DNA from 3 places in the Pseudophaeobacter sp. C1-32P7 genome. Region 3 is predicted to be linked to each of the others. Evidence: riboswitches for the same ligand, from Rfam matches in the RefSeq annotation. Region 3 holds a riboswitch; each other region holds the start of a gene.

Region 1 (4,117 bases), on a different contig from region 3:
GAACAGGCTGGTCATTGCGCGGTTTTGCCGCCATCAATGCAGGAAATCGGGCCTTAACGCCGGATCCCCTGCCAAAAGAAGGACAACGATATGAAACGGGCCGAAGAGGTGACATTTGGCGGCAAGGGTGGCCTGGACCGCAGCGCGCATCTGCGTGCGGATGCCGAAGCGCTAGACGCTGCCTGGGGGGCAAAGGACGCACAGGTGCTGATGATGTGGCGCGGCAAACCCCTGTGCCAGCGGTCAGATCCAGAGCGCGGACCGGACGCGCTTGCCTGGATCTCCACCACGCATCCGATGGCCGCAGGGTGCCGCGACGCCGCTCTGTTTCTCGGCCTCCTGCCGGATCAAAGCCCGGCCTTCGCCTGCGACATCAGCAGTTGGCAGCCCGATGCGCTGGACGAGATGGCGCTGGCCAGTTTTGCCGATGTAACGGAGCAACAGCACCCGGACCTGCCCTCCGGTTATGCTTTCGCCGAGCTGCGCAGGGTGATGACCCGGCTGACCCCGCTGGAGGCCGAGCTGGCCGCCACCGCCAAGGCGCTGTTTTCCTGGCATGGCTCGCATGGGTTCTGTGCCCGCTGTGGCCACCCCAGTGATATGGTTCAGGCTGGCTGGCAAAGAAATTGCCCCAGCTGCAAGGCGAGCCATTTCCCCCGCACCGACCCGGTTGTGATCATGCTGATTACCCATGGGGACGAGGTCCTGATGGGCCGCTCACCCGGCTGGCCAGAAGGTATGTACTCCCTGCTGGCCGGTTTCGTTGAACCCGGCGAAACGCTGGAGGCCGCCGTGCGGCGTGAAGTTCTGGAAGAATCCGGCGTGAAGGTCGGAGAGGTGGAGTACCTGTCCAGCCAGCCCTGGCCCTTTCCCATGTCGCTGATGTTCGGCTGCCACGGGATCGCGCTGGATCGCGAGCTGACCATCGACCCAGATGAAATCGAGGACGCGATCTGGGTCAGCAAGCAGGACATGATGACCGCCTTTGCCGGAGAGCACCCGATCCTGAAGCCTGCCCGAAAAGGAGCAATTGCACATTTTCTGTTGCAGAACTGGCTTGCGGATACGCTGGATTAAAGGGAATATCGCGGCCACGCTGAGAATTGATCAATCAAAACAGGCAAGCAGGCGTCAGAGTCATGGATTTCACGAGTAAAGAAGATATCGATTCACCGATCGCCGACGTGTTTGAAGCCCTGTCGGACTTTGAAAGCTTTGAACGCTCGGCCATCCGGCGCGGCATCGACGTGCAACGGATCGGCGATATCAGCACGCCTGAAAACGGCCTCGCTTGGGATACCAAATTCAACTTTCGCGGCAAGGCGCGCGAGCTGCGCATTGCTCTCAAATCCTATGATCCCGTCACCCGCATTCTGCTGTCCGGCGACAGCAGCGGGCTGAGCGGCGAAACCGAGATCGAACTGATGGCGCTGTCGCCGCGGCGCACCCGTGTAACAATTGCGCTCAACCTGACGGCCAAGACCCTGTCGGGGCGGTTGCTGCTGCAATCCTTCAAACTGGCGCGCGGCTCGCTCAATAAGAAATTCAAAGCGCGCGCGGCAGATTTCGCCCGGCTGACCGAAGAACGGTTGAACCGCACGGCCTGAGGGCACCGCATCCGCCTGCACAAATCAGCTAGCTTACCTGGCTTGCTGGCGTTGGCGCGGATTTCTCCGACTTTCACACAAGCGAATTGACGACTCGCCCTTCGACCCGCTACCCATTTCACAGATGGTTTCCGCGATCCGCCTTTGCGAGTCCGGGATGAAAAGGGAACGTGGTGCGATCCGGCCTCTCTCGGCCAGAACAATTCCACGACTGCCCCCGCAACTGTAGGCGGAGAGCGACCCCGGAAGATCCACTGGGCGCAAGGCGACAGCCTGCGGCCGGGAAGGACCGGAGAAGCCCAGACCCGCAAGTCAGGAGACCTGCCATCGCACAACTCGAAACCGGGCGGGGTGTCCGGAGCGGGTGAGATGGCTCCTGCAGCGCGGCCCGTTCTGGCCGACAAGCATCCGGCCACATGTCTCTCCCCCTCTTTATGCCCCTGCCTTAGCGCGGAGGGCGCGATGATCTGGACGACAAAAACGCATGAACTTGCGGCAACAACCTGTCAACACACCGGGGCAAGCTGCCCGGCACTGGAACGGATGCTGGTGGCCCTGTGCGGGGCGCTCGATACCGCGCGGGATATGACCGAAGAGGATTTTGAAATCACCGGCGACAGCCTGCTCGATGGCTGCACCCGCCATTGCCCGGCGCGCTTTTTTGCCTCGCACGACAGGATCCGGGTGTTCTGCGAAGTGGACACCGCAGCAGAGCGCAGCGGTCTGGACCGTTTTGCCGACGCGCTGCTGTCCAGCGATGCAAAAGCGCAGCCCGCAGATCACCTGCCACATCGCCCCTGCTCCTTTGGAGAAGCCATCCCGCTCAGCGCGGCGTAGCGGCAGACCCAGCAAACAACAGGAGGGGCGTCGGTTTTATTCGGTGAATGCCGCGCCCTGTGAAGAAGGAAGCGGGATGACAGCCGGGCCCGCTCCGGCGGGCCGCCTTGGTCTCAGCGGCTGCGGGCCCAGGCCATCTGTGCCTCGGTCTCGACCGCGCAGGGGCGAGACATGCGCAGCCGGTTCAGCGCCGCCTCTGGCGCAACACCGCATTCGATCAACAGGCGCAGCACCACCATGCCGGAGCGCCCGCAGCCGCCCCGGCAATGCACCAGAACGCGGCCGCCACCGTTCAGCGCCTGGCGCGCCGAGGCGCTGACCCCGGGCCAGGCTTCGTTCACCTCCGGGCCGGGCACACCAAAATCCGCCACCGGCAGATGCACCCAGCGGCTTCCCATGCTCTGTAGATCAACCCCCAGCGTCGCGGCCCCGACAGAGACATGCTCGGCTTCGGTGGTCATGGAAATGACCAGACCGGGCTGCCAGTCGTGGATCAGCTCAAGATCCCCCTTGTAGTCGCCCCCGGCACCGGGCAGCGGGCAGATAGCAAGAATGCCATTGGCGGCGGACACCGCGTAGATCGTAAAGGGCTGCCCGGCCTGCAGGCCTGCCCCATCTGAACTCATCCCAGTCATCACACACTCTCCACCACATACAGGGAAAAACTCTGCCACCTGCCCTGCCGGACGGTCAACAGCGGTGGACGAAGCCCGCGGGCTTCCCTACCCTATGAGGCGGTCCCAATCCCATTCCGAATCCGGCACGAGACAGCATGAGCGACACCCCAACATCCGATCCTGAAACCCAAACCGCTGAGGTTCAGCACGCGGAGCAGCCGTCTGGCCAGTATCAGGTCCTCGCCCGCAAGTACCGGCCCGAAACCTTTGCGGATCTGGTTGGCCAGGACGCCATGGTGCGTACGCTGAAAAACGCCTTTGCCGCGAACCGGATCGCCCAGGCTTTCATCATGACCGGTATTCGCGGCACGGGTAAGACCACCACCGCCCGGATCATAGCCAAGGGGATGAACTGTATCGGCACCGATGGCACCGGCGGCCCCACCACCGAACCCTGCGGTCAGTGCGAGCATTGCCTCGCGATCATGGAAGGCCGCCACGTGGACGTGATGGAGATGGACGCCGCCAGCCGCACCGGCGTCGGCGACATCCGCGAAATCATCGATTCGGTGCAATACCGCGCGGCCTCAGCCCGCTATAAGATCTACATCATCGACGAGGTTCACATGCTGTCGACCAGCGCGTTCAACGCGCTGCTGAAAACGCTGGAGGAACCCCCCGCCCATGTGAAGTTCATCTTTGCCACCACCGAGATCCGCAAGGTTCCGGTGACGGTCCTGTCGCGCTGCCAGCGGTTCGATCTGCGCCGGATTGAGCCCGAGGTCATGATCGCCCTCCTGCGCAAGATCGCAACTGCCGAAAACGCCCAGATTGCCGAGGATGCGCTCGCTCTCATCACCCGCGCCGCCGAAGGTTCGGCCCGCGATGCAACCTCGCTGCTGGATCAGGCGATTTCCCACGGCGCGGGCGAGACCACCGCCGATCAGGTCCGCGCCATGCTGGGCCTTGCCGACCGGGGCCGGGTGCTGGATCTGATGGATATGATCCTGCGCGGCGATGCGGCTGCGGCGCTCAGCGAGCTCTCCTCGCAATATG
Region 2 (4,117 bases), on a different contig from region 3:
GCGCCGTAGCGATGTGCCTGCATCCCGTGTGAACCAAGCAATTCGATTTCCTGCCCGACGATCTTTGGCATTGGAACGGTCGGTGCCGCGTGCTCACCCAGCATCAGACCCACCTGCACATGCTTGCCCCGCGGCCGCAGGCAGAGGATTGAATTGGTCATAGTTGACGGGTGACCAAGTGCGTCGAGAGAGACGTGGGCACCTCCGCGGGTGATCTCCCGAACGGCCTCCGGCACGTCGGCCTCCCTACCGTTTAGCACCGTCACGGCGCCAAGCTCCTTCGCCAGCGTCAACTTAGCTGGATCAAGGTCCACGCCGATCACGTTGGCCCCACAAGCCGAGGCGATCATCACGGCGGACAGGCCTACGCCGCCGCAACCATGCACAGCCACCCATTGTCCTGCGCTGACCTTCCCTTGATCTACCACCGCCCGAAATGAGGTTGCAAAGCGGCAACCAAGGCTCGCGGCAGTGGCAAAACTCATGGTCTCGGGCAGGGCGACAAGGTTCAGATCGGCCTGATGAATGCCTACGTATTCCGCAAAGGATCCCCAGTGGGTAAAACCCGGCTGTTCCTGCTGCAGGCAGACCTGCTGGTTGCCGGAATGGCATTCGGAACAGCTGCCGCACCCACAGATGAATGGTACAGTGACCTTGTCGCCAACCTTCCATTTTGTGACGTCATTCCCAACGGCCTCGACGACGCCAGCCAACTCGTGGCCAGGCACATGCGGCAAGTCGATGTCGCTGTCGTGTCCCATCCAGCCATGCCAGTCGCTGCGGCAGACGCCGGTGGCCGCAACCCTGAGGACAACGCCATGCGGCTCTGGCGTCGGGTCGTCCACGGTAACCAGCTTTGGCGCGCTTTGGAATTTTTCGAAAAGGACGGCTTTCATGGCAGGATCTTTCGCTGAAGAGTATTTTGGACGAGATCATAGTCTGGATGAGGGAAATACCTTTGCCAATCCTCCCCGTATTGCGCAAATCTGGAGTGGAATTCCCTATGGAATCGTCATTATTGAAAGATATCTACCCATGCCTGACATCGACGCCGTCAATGCCGAGATCTTGACCCTGTTGCAGGAGGATGGCCGCATGACCAATGCCAAGTTGTCCGAGCATCTGGGGATGAGCGAGACCCCCTGTTGGAGGCGGCTCAAACGTCTTGAAGAAAGCGGCATCATCGAAGGTTATCAAGCCAATCTGAGCCGTCGAAAGCTCGGCCTCGGCGTTATGGCCTTCGTCCAGCTGCGCTGTTCCGAGCATGATCAAGCCGCGACGGCAGAATTTCAGCGCATCGTTGAAACGACACCGAACATCCTGGCTTGCCACAACACGACCGGCGCGGATGATTTCCTGCTGATCGTGGTTGCCCGTGATCTCGATGATTACAGTGGTTTCGTCGACAGCACTCTGAGGCGGCTACCCGGTGTCACCAGCATTCGGTCCAACCTCTCATTGAAAGAAATGAAGGCGTCGAGCAAGCTGCCCGTCAGTGCAGCATCAATGAAATAGACTGCCGCGCAAGCTGGTTTTCCGTCGTGTTTGAACCGGAGCCTGTAACCGGCCACCGGACTGAACCTGTGCCCGCGACAGACCTTTGCGAAGATCTGGGCGTTCATGCGCGGTCTCGTACTGGAACGCTTTGGGCGGAGATGGAAACGCCACAGCTCCGCCGGGATGCGGAAGAGGCGCGTTGCCACCGCAGGGGCATTGCCAGGGGAAATCTGTCCGTGATGCGGGGCAGGGGGGACAGCCACGACCCCAGCCATTGGATTCGGTGGAGATCGGAACGGGGAACCATGCCGTAGCGTGGAATATCGCCTGCGCAAAGGTTGCGGTCGATGCGGCACAGCATTGCGTTTGCAGCATTGAAACCATCACTTAGCAGTTGATTTCAGGCGATTGTTGCTGGTGTGCGCGGTGCATTGTTTGAAAACTCCATCCTTGGCGGCGTCTACTCCTTCTTGACAGAGTAAATCCAGTTTGCCTAAGTCCGGCCATTCTGGTCCGGCTGGGAATACCATCCGGGTAAAAGGGAACATGGTAAGGCGTCGGTACAAGACGTCAAAACCATGACTGCCCCCGCAACTGTGAGCGGAGAGCAATGCTGCGATATGCCACTGCCCCAAGAGGGGGCGGGAAGGCGCGGCAAAGCTGCGACCCGCGAGTCAGGAGACCTGCCAGAAGGATCACCCAGTCCGGGTGCGGGGCGCGCCGGGGACAACGGACTTCCGTAGTGGTGGCAATTGAACTGTCTGTGGAAGCACTGCCTTCCAAGGACCGATGATTTGTACATGTTGCCCGCGATGGGCAGCCACTTTTCCTGCACCGAATGTGCAGGCTGGGAGAACTGAAACGATGCGCAAGGTAAGCTTGTCCCTGGCCGCCACCCTGATGGTCACTACCCCCGCAATTGCAACCGCCCAGGAGGCGGAGATCATCGATCTGGGCGAACTCATCGTCTCCGGTGGTTTTACCCCTGTCGAGGCGCAGAAATACGGTCGCTCGGTTTCGGTCGTGACCAGCGAAGAGATCGAACAGCGCGGCATCACCACGGTTCAAGATGCACTGCGGTCGGTTCCCGGTCTGATGGTCACCGGTGCAGGTGACAGCTTTACACAGGTCCGCATCCGTGGCGCCGAAGCCAACCACACCCTGATCCTGATCGACGGCATCGAGGCCTCGGGCGGCGACAGCGACTATATCCTGTCTGGCCTTGATACCGCCAATATCGAGCGGATCGAGGTGCTGCGCGGCCCGCAATCGGTGTTCTACGGATCCAACGCCTCGGCGGGTGTGATCAACATCATCACCAAGAGTGGCGGCATCGGCACCGAATACGGTGGCAGCGCCGAAGTCGGCTCGGACGGCTACCGGGCCTCGGCGCGGGTGTCGTCCCGGACCGAACGCGGAGGCATTTCGCTCAACCTCGCCCATGATAATGACGATGGCTACGACTTCTCCGGCAGCGGCGGCGAAGAGGATGGTATCCGCCGCAACACCGCGCAGCTGAAGGGTGACTATCTTGTCACCGAACGGCTGAAGCTCGGCTTCAACCTGCGTGCCTCGGAAGAGCGTTTTGACAGCGACAGCACGTCTTTTACCGCGACCGATGCGGCCAGCTATGTGGTGGATGATCCCACGCAGTTCAGCGACCGCGATGAACAGCTGGCTCAGATCTTTGCCGAGCTCGACACGTTGGGTGGACGCCTGAAACACCGTCTGTCTTACGAGCGTACGGATTTTGACCAATCCTACAACGGTGGCGCCCTGACCGAGACCAAGACGGAAGCGGCGAAATACCTGCTGAGCTTTGGCCTTGATGGCCAGTCGGTAGAGCTGACAGATCACCTGCTGAACGCCATTCTGGAATGGGAAGAGGATTCCAGCCGTTCCAACCCGGCCTTTGCGCGCAAAACCAATTCGATCGCGCTGGAATACCGTGGCAGCTTTGCCAATGGTCTGGATCTGCAACTGGGCGTGCGCCGCGACAACAACAATGCCTTCGAAGATGCCACCAGCTGGAACGCCAGTGCGTCCTATACCTTTGCGGGCAGCGGTGTGCGCCTGCATGGCTCGGCCGGCACCGGTATCGTGAACCCGACCTATTTTGAGCTCTTTGCCAACAGCACCTTTGGTGCCACTACCTATCTGGGCAATCAGAACTTGCAGCCCGAAGAAAACCGCAGCTTTGATCTGGGTGTCGAGGTGCCGTTCCTGCAGGGGCGCGGGCTGGTTGATGTGACCTATTTCGACGAGACGCTGGCGGGTGAGATCGAAGCCTATATGGTGAATGCGACCACCTTCTCCTTCCGCAATCAGGCCGGAGACAGCGAGCGCAAAGGTGTCGAACTGGCGGCCAGCCTTGAGGCCACGGAAAACCTCGATCTCCGTCTGTCCTACACCTATCTGGATGCCACCAACCCCAATGGTACGGTCGAGGTGCGCCGCCCCGAACACGAACTGCTGCTGAGCGCCACGCTCGATACTTTCAATGGTCGCGGCTCCATCACTGCGGATGTCCGCCATGTGGCAGGCAACTGGGACAGCCAGTTCTTTGGCACCTATGCCACGGCCGAGCTGCCGGATTACACCACCGTCGATGTCTCGGCCC
Region 3 (4,117 bases):
AGGTCAGCGGGCGACAGTCCGCGGGTGGCGTCGGCCCAGTCCTTGCGCCGCGCGGTGGAGAGCGCCACCTGAAACACCGGACAGCCAGTCACGCTGAGCGGCGAGGGGCGCCCGTCTGACCCTTGTGCCGAAAAGGCGGTGGCGTTGATGATGCCGGCGGGAGCCAGTCGGAGGAGTTCCTCGGCGAGCCAATCGGCGGCGGCCGGGGCCTTCAGGCTGGCAGCAAAGATGCCATAGGCGGCGTAGCCACGGGCGCGCAGATCCGCGATCAGCGCATCCACCGGGGCGGTATCGGCCGAGGTCAGGTAGGAGCGATAGAAACTGACCAGAACCAGCGGTTTGCCCTCTTGGGGGGGATCCGTGATGACGCCCTGATCCGGGTCATAAAAGCCGTGGTCCGGCATGGTTTTAAGGCCCGGCACGGGACCTGCGTATAGCCCCGCCGCGAGGGCCATCTGCGCAAGGGCCGCCTGCGCTGCAACCGCGCCGCCTGCATCGCAAAGAGCCTGCAAGCGCCGCAGAGTTGAGACGGGCAGGGTGGAAAGTTCATCAAGCCGTGGATCTTCGCGCCCATCGGCGGGCAGGATTGCTAGCGCAATCCCCTTGCGCCGGGCCAGGTCCTGCAGGGTGGCAAGCCCATAGGACCAGTAGCTTTCGCCGCCAATGAGGCGCACCAGAACACCCTTGGCGCCTTCCAGCGTCTGTTCGGCGTAGGTGTCCACCGAGAGGGGATGTTTCAGCGCCACCAGATTGGCGAGGCGGCAGGAGGGCAGCTTGCCCCCGGCGCGGTGCCAGCCCGCAGCAAAGGCGCCTAGATCGCTGTCGGAAAAGGACAGAACGATCAGCTCCGCCGGATCCTGCCCAACATCAAACGGCGTATCGGTTTCTTCAAGCCCGTGGCTTTCGCGGAAGACGACATGCATGGGTCAGCTCCGGACTGCTGAGCTGAGGGACGCGGCCGACCTCGGGGGGCCGTTGTGCGCCCTCCCGGGGGGGAGGTCGGGCGCGTCCCGGCTTGTCAGCCGGGACAGGTCCCAGTGGAGAGCGCAGCATTCCCGCATGAGTGTCAGGCTCCCAGGTCCGCGTGGATGCCCGCGACGTCGATATCGTCATGTTCGGCAATCACCACCAGCTGGGTCTTGCGCGGCTGGGTGCCCCAGGGTTGGTCGTATTGGGCGCGCAGCCGTTCGCCGACGGCCTGAACCAGCATGCGCATCGGTTTCCCTTCCACCGCGACATAGCCTTTGACGCGCAGAATTTTGCGGTTGCGGGCCATGTTGACGATGCGGTCCTGCAGGTCCTGCGGGTCGGAGACTTCGCCCATTTCAACGACGATGCTTTCAAAATCATCATGCTCGTGATCGTGGTGGCCATCGTGATGGCTGGGGCGGGCCTCCAGATCGTTTTCGGCCGCCGCGCCGATCCCCAGCACCACACGCGGATCGATCACGCCTTCGCTCATCGGCAGGATCGGCAGTTGGCGCGGGGCTTCGGCTTCGATCACGGCGCGGGCCTTGGCAAGGCCTTCTTCCCCGGCAAGGTCCGCTTTGGACAGAAGCACGATATCTGCACAAGAGATCTGGTCCTCGAAGACCTCGGACAGCGGGGTTTCATGATCCAGACTGTCGTCCGCCTCGCGCTGGGCCTGCACGGCGTCAAGATCCGGGGCGAATTGCCCTGCGGCGACGGCCTCGGCGTCGGCAAGGGCAATGACCCCGTCTACGGTGATGCGCGAGCGGATCGCGGGCCAGTCAAAGGCTTTCAGCAGCGGTTTCGGCAGCGCCAGCCCGGAGGTTTCAATCAGGATATGTTCGGGCGTTTCCGGCAGCGCCATCAGGGCCTCGATCGTGGGGATGAAATCGTCCGCCACGGTGCAGCAGATGCAGCCGTTCGCCAGCTCCACGATGTTGTTTTCCGGGCAGTTTTCATCGGCGCAGGATTTCAGGATGTCGCCGTCCACGCCCGCGGTGCCGAATTCATTGACCAGCACGGCCAGACGTTTGCCCTGCGGGTTTTGCATCAGATGGCGGATGAGTGTGGTCTTGCCCGCGCCGAGAAAGCCGGTCACCACGGTGACGGGAATTTTGTTGAGATCGCTCATAGGTTACTCCTCGGATGGGCTGTCACCTGGCTGGGGCGCCGGGGGAATGCGGGCGATGGATTGTTTGCGAAAGACCTGCGGACGCGCGCGCCAGGGCACCAGACCGTCGTCGGTCGCGGCATAGGCAGCCGCACCTTGCAGGATCTCCTCTACGTGTTGATCGGGATCCAGATCGCCGTAGATGTAGCTCCAGCGCTCGGTGCCGCCGCTCAGCACCATGGAACAACCGCGCTTGCAGGCGGACAGGCATTCGACGCCGCGCACCGAGACCCCGTCGGGCAGGTCGGCGGCGCGCAGAGCCTGCAGCAACAGGGTGCCGGGCCGGGTGGCTTCGGGATCAACGCCTTCGCGCTTGCAGGTGGTGCAGATGGTCAGGGTGACCTCTGGGCTGCCTTTGGGGGGCTGTTCAGCCGTATCCTTCGCCATTGGCGGGCGTCTCCTTGCGTCCTGTCAGACAGACGGGGAGAGGCCAGAGGGGAGCCGTATGGATGAATCGGCTCTCATCCGGTCGCGGCACACCCCGTCCGCCCGTAGATTAAGTCTGTTGGCAGGTCTCCCGGCTTGCGGATCTCAAGGCCACCGCATTGCTGCGGGGTCTTTGCGGTTCTCCGGCCTTCCCGGTGTTACCCAGTGGCGTGGAGACCTCTCCGGTCACGGTCGCGGGGGCGGCTGTGCTTGGGCCAGATGGCCGTGTCACATTCCCTCTTCGCCTGCATTCGCAGGAACCAACAAAATCCCCTTGCGCTATTGCGGGCTTCCTTGTCAAGACATGGTGCCAAACTGCAGGAGGGCACTTGGTGACCGAAAAGTCTGATAACGGCATTTCCGAGGAAGAAGCGGCACGGCACGCGTCCAAGATGGCAAAAAAGAAAGCGGCGCGTGACCGCATGATGGCCAATAAGGACGGTGAAAAGGGGCTGATCATCGTCCACACCGGCCCCGGCAAGGGCAAGTCCAGCTCGGGATTCGGCATGATCATGCGCTGCATCGCCCACGGCATGCCATCCGCCGTGGTGCAGTTCATCAAGGGCGCCTGGCAGACCGGCGAACGCACCCTGATCGAGGAGCATTTCGGCGATCTGTGCCAGTTCTACGCGATGGGCGAAGGATTCACCTGGGAGACTCAGGACAAGGCCCGCGATATCGCGGCGGCCCGCGCAGGCTGGGAAAAGGCCAAGGAAATGATACTGGATGAGCGCAACACAATGGTTTTGCTCGATGAAATCAATATCGCGCTGCGCTATGAATATCTGGATCTGGATGAGGTTCTGGAGTTCCTGGTCGAGCAGAAACCGCCGATGACTCATGTGGTTCTGACCGGACGCAACGCCAAGGAAGAGCTGATCGAAATCGCGGATCTGGTGACCGAGATGGGCCAGATAAAGCATCCTTTCCGCGCCGGGATCAAGGCGCAGAAAGGGGTGGAGTTCTAAGACGGCCAGACCATCTGCAGAGGTGTCACCGGGCAGGGAATACCGTGCCCGGTGCGTTTGGATTGCCCCGCCGTTACGCGGCAACCTTGTCCTTGATATAGGTATCGACCGCGGCGCGCTCTTCCTCGGTCAGGCGCAGGCCCAGTTTGGTGCGGCGCCACAGGAAATCATCGCCGCTGCGCACCCATTCGTTGGCAATCGCCCAGTCCAACTCCCGCTCGGTGATGGTGGCGCCAAAAGTGTGCCCCAGCGCCTCGGCGGATTTTGCTTCACCCAGGATCAGCCGCGCTTCGGTGCCATAAGCGCGGATCAGGCGTCGCGCCCAATAAGGCGTCAGGAAGGAATAATCCGCTGCAAGATCCGCCTGCAGCTTGGTCACATCTTTGACCGCGAAATTGCCGCCGGGCAGGGGCACACCTGCTGTCCAGTTGCCGCCGACGCCGGGCAGGGCCTCGGAGATCTTGGCAAGCGCGGCCTCGGCCAGTTTGCGGTAGGTGGTGATCTTGCCGCCAAAGATGTTCAGCAGCGGTGCATTGCCCGTGTCCAGTGACAGCACATATTCCCGCGTCGCCGCCGTCGCCGA

What was found. Region 3 has a riboswitch for cobalamin ahead of SM763_RS15280 (DUF1636 family protein). Riboswitches for the same ligand answer to the same signal wherever they lie in the genome.
Region 1: it holds a riboswitch for cobalamin, as region 3 does, so the genes downstream of both, SM763_RS14280 (hypothetical protein) here and SM763_RS15280 (DUF1636 family protein) in region 3, are expected to answer to the same signal.
Region 2: it holds a riboswitch for cobalamin, as region 3 does, so the genes downstream of both, SM763_RS04815 (TonB-dependent receptor plug domain-containing protein) here and SM763_RS15280 (DUF1636 family protein) in region 3, are expected to answer to the same signal.

Annotation. Positions count from the first base shown of each region.
Region 1 is NZ_JAXGFR010000009.1:92,086-96,202, forward strand. It holds gene nudC (NAD(+) diphosphatase) at 91-1,077, shown strand; gene SM763_RS14275 (SRPBCC family protein) at 1,140-1,607, shown strand; cobalamin riboswitch at 1,716-1,950, shown strand; gene SM763_RS14280 (hypothetical protein) at 2,070-2,444, shown strand; gene SM763_RS14285 (protein-tyrosine phosphatase family protein) at 2,558-3,079, opposite strand; gene SM763_RS14290 (DNA polymerase III subunit gamma/tau) at 3,217-4,117, shown strand, end outside.
Region 2 is NZ_JAXGFR010000002.1:396,456-400,572, reverse strand. It holds gene SM763_RS04825 (zinc-dependent alcohol dehydrogenase family protein) at 1-896, opposite strand, end outside; gene SM763_RS04820 (Lrp/AsnC family transcriptional regulator) at 895-1,515, shown strand; cobalamin riboswitch at 1,990-2,202, shown strand; gene SM763_RS04815 (TonB-dependent receptor plug domain-containing protein) at 2,362-4,117, shown strand, end outside.
Region 3 is NZ_JAXGFR010000010.1:102,403-106,519, reverse strand. It holds gene cobN (cobaltochelatase subunit CobN) at 1-923, opposite strand, end outside; gene cobW (cobalamin biosynthesis protein CobW) at 1,067-2,101, opposite strand; gene SM763_RS15280 (DUF1636 family protein) at 2,105-2,527, opposite strand; cobalamin riboswitch at 2,631-2,846, opposite strand; gene cobO (cob(I)yrinic acid a,c-diamide adenosyltransferase) at 2,899-3,534, shown strand; gene glpD (glycerol-3-phosphate dehydrogenase) at 3,608-4,117, opposite strand, start outside.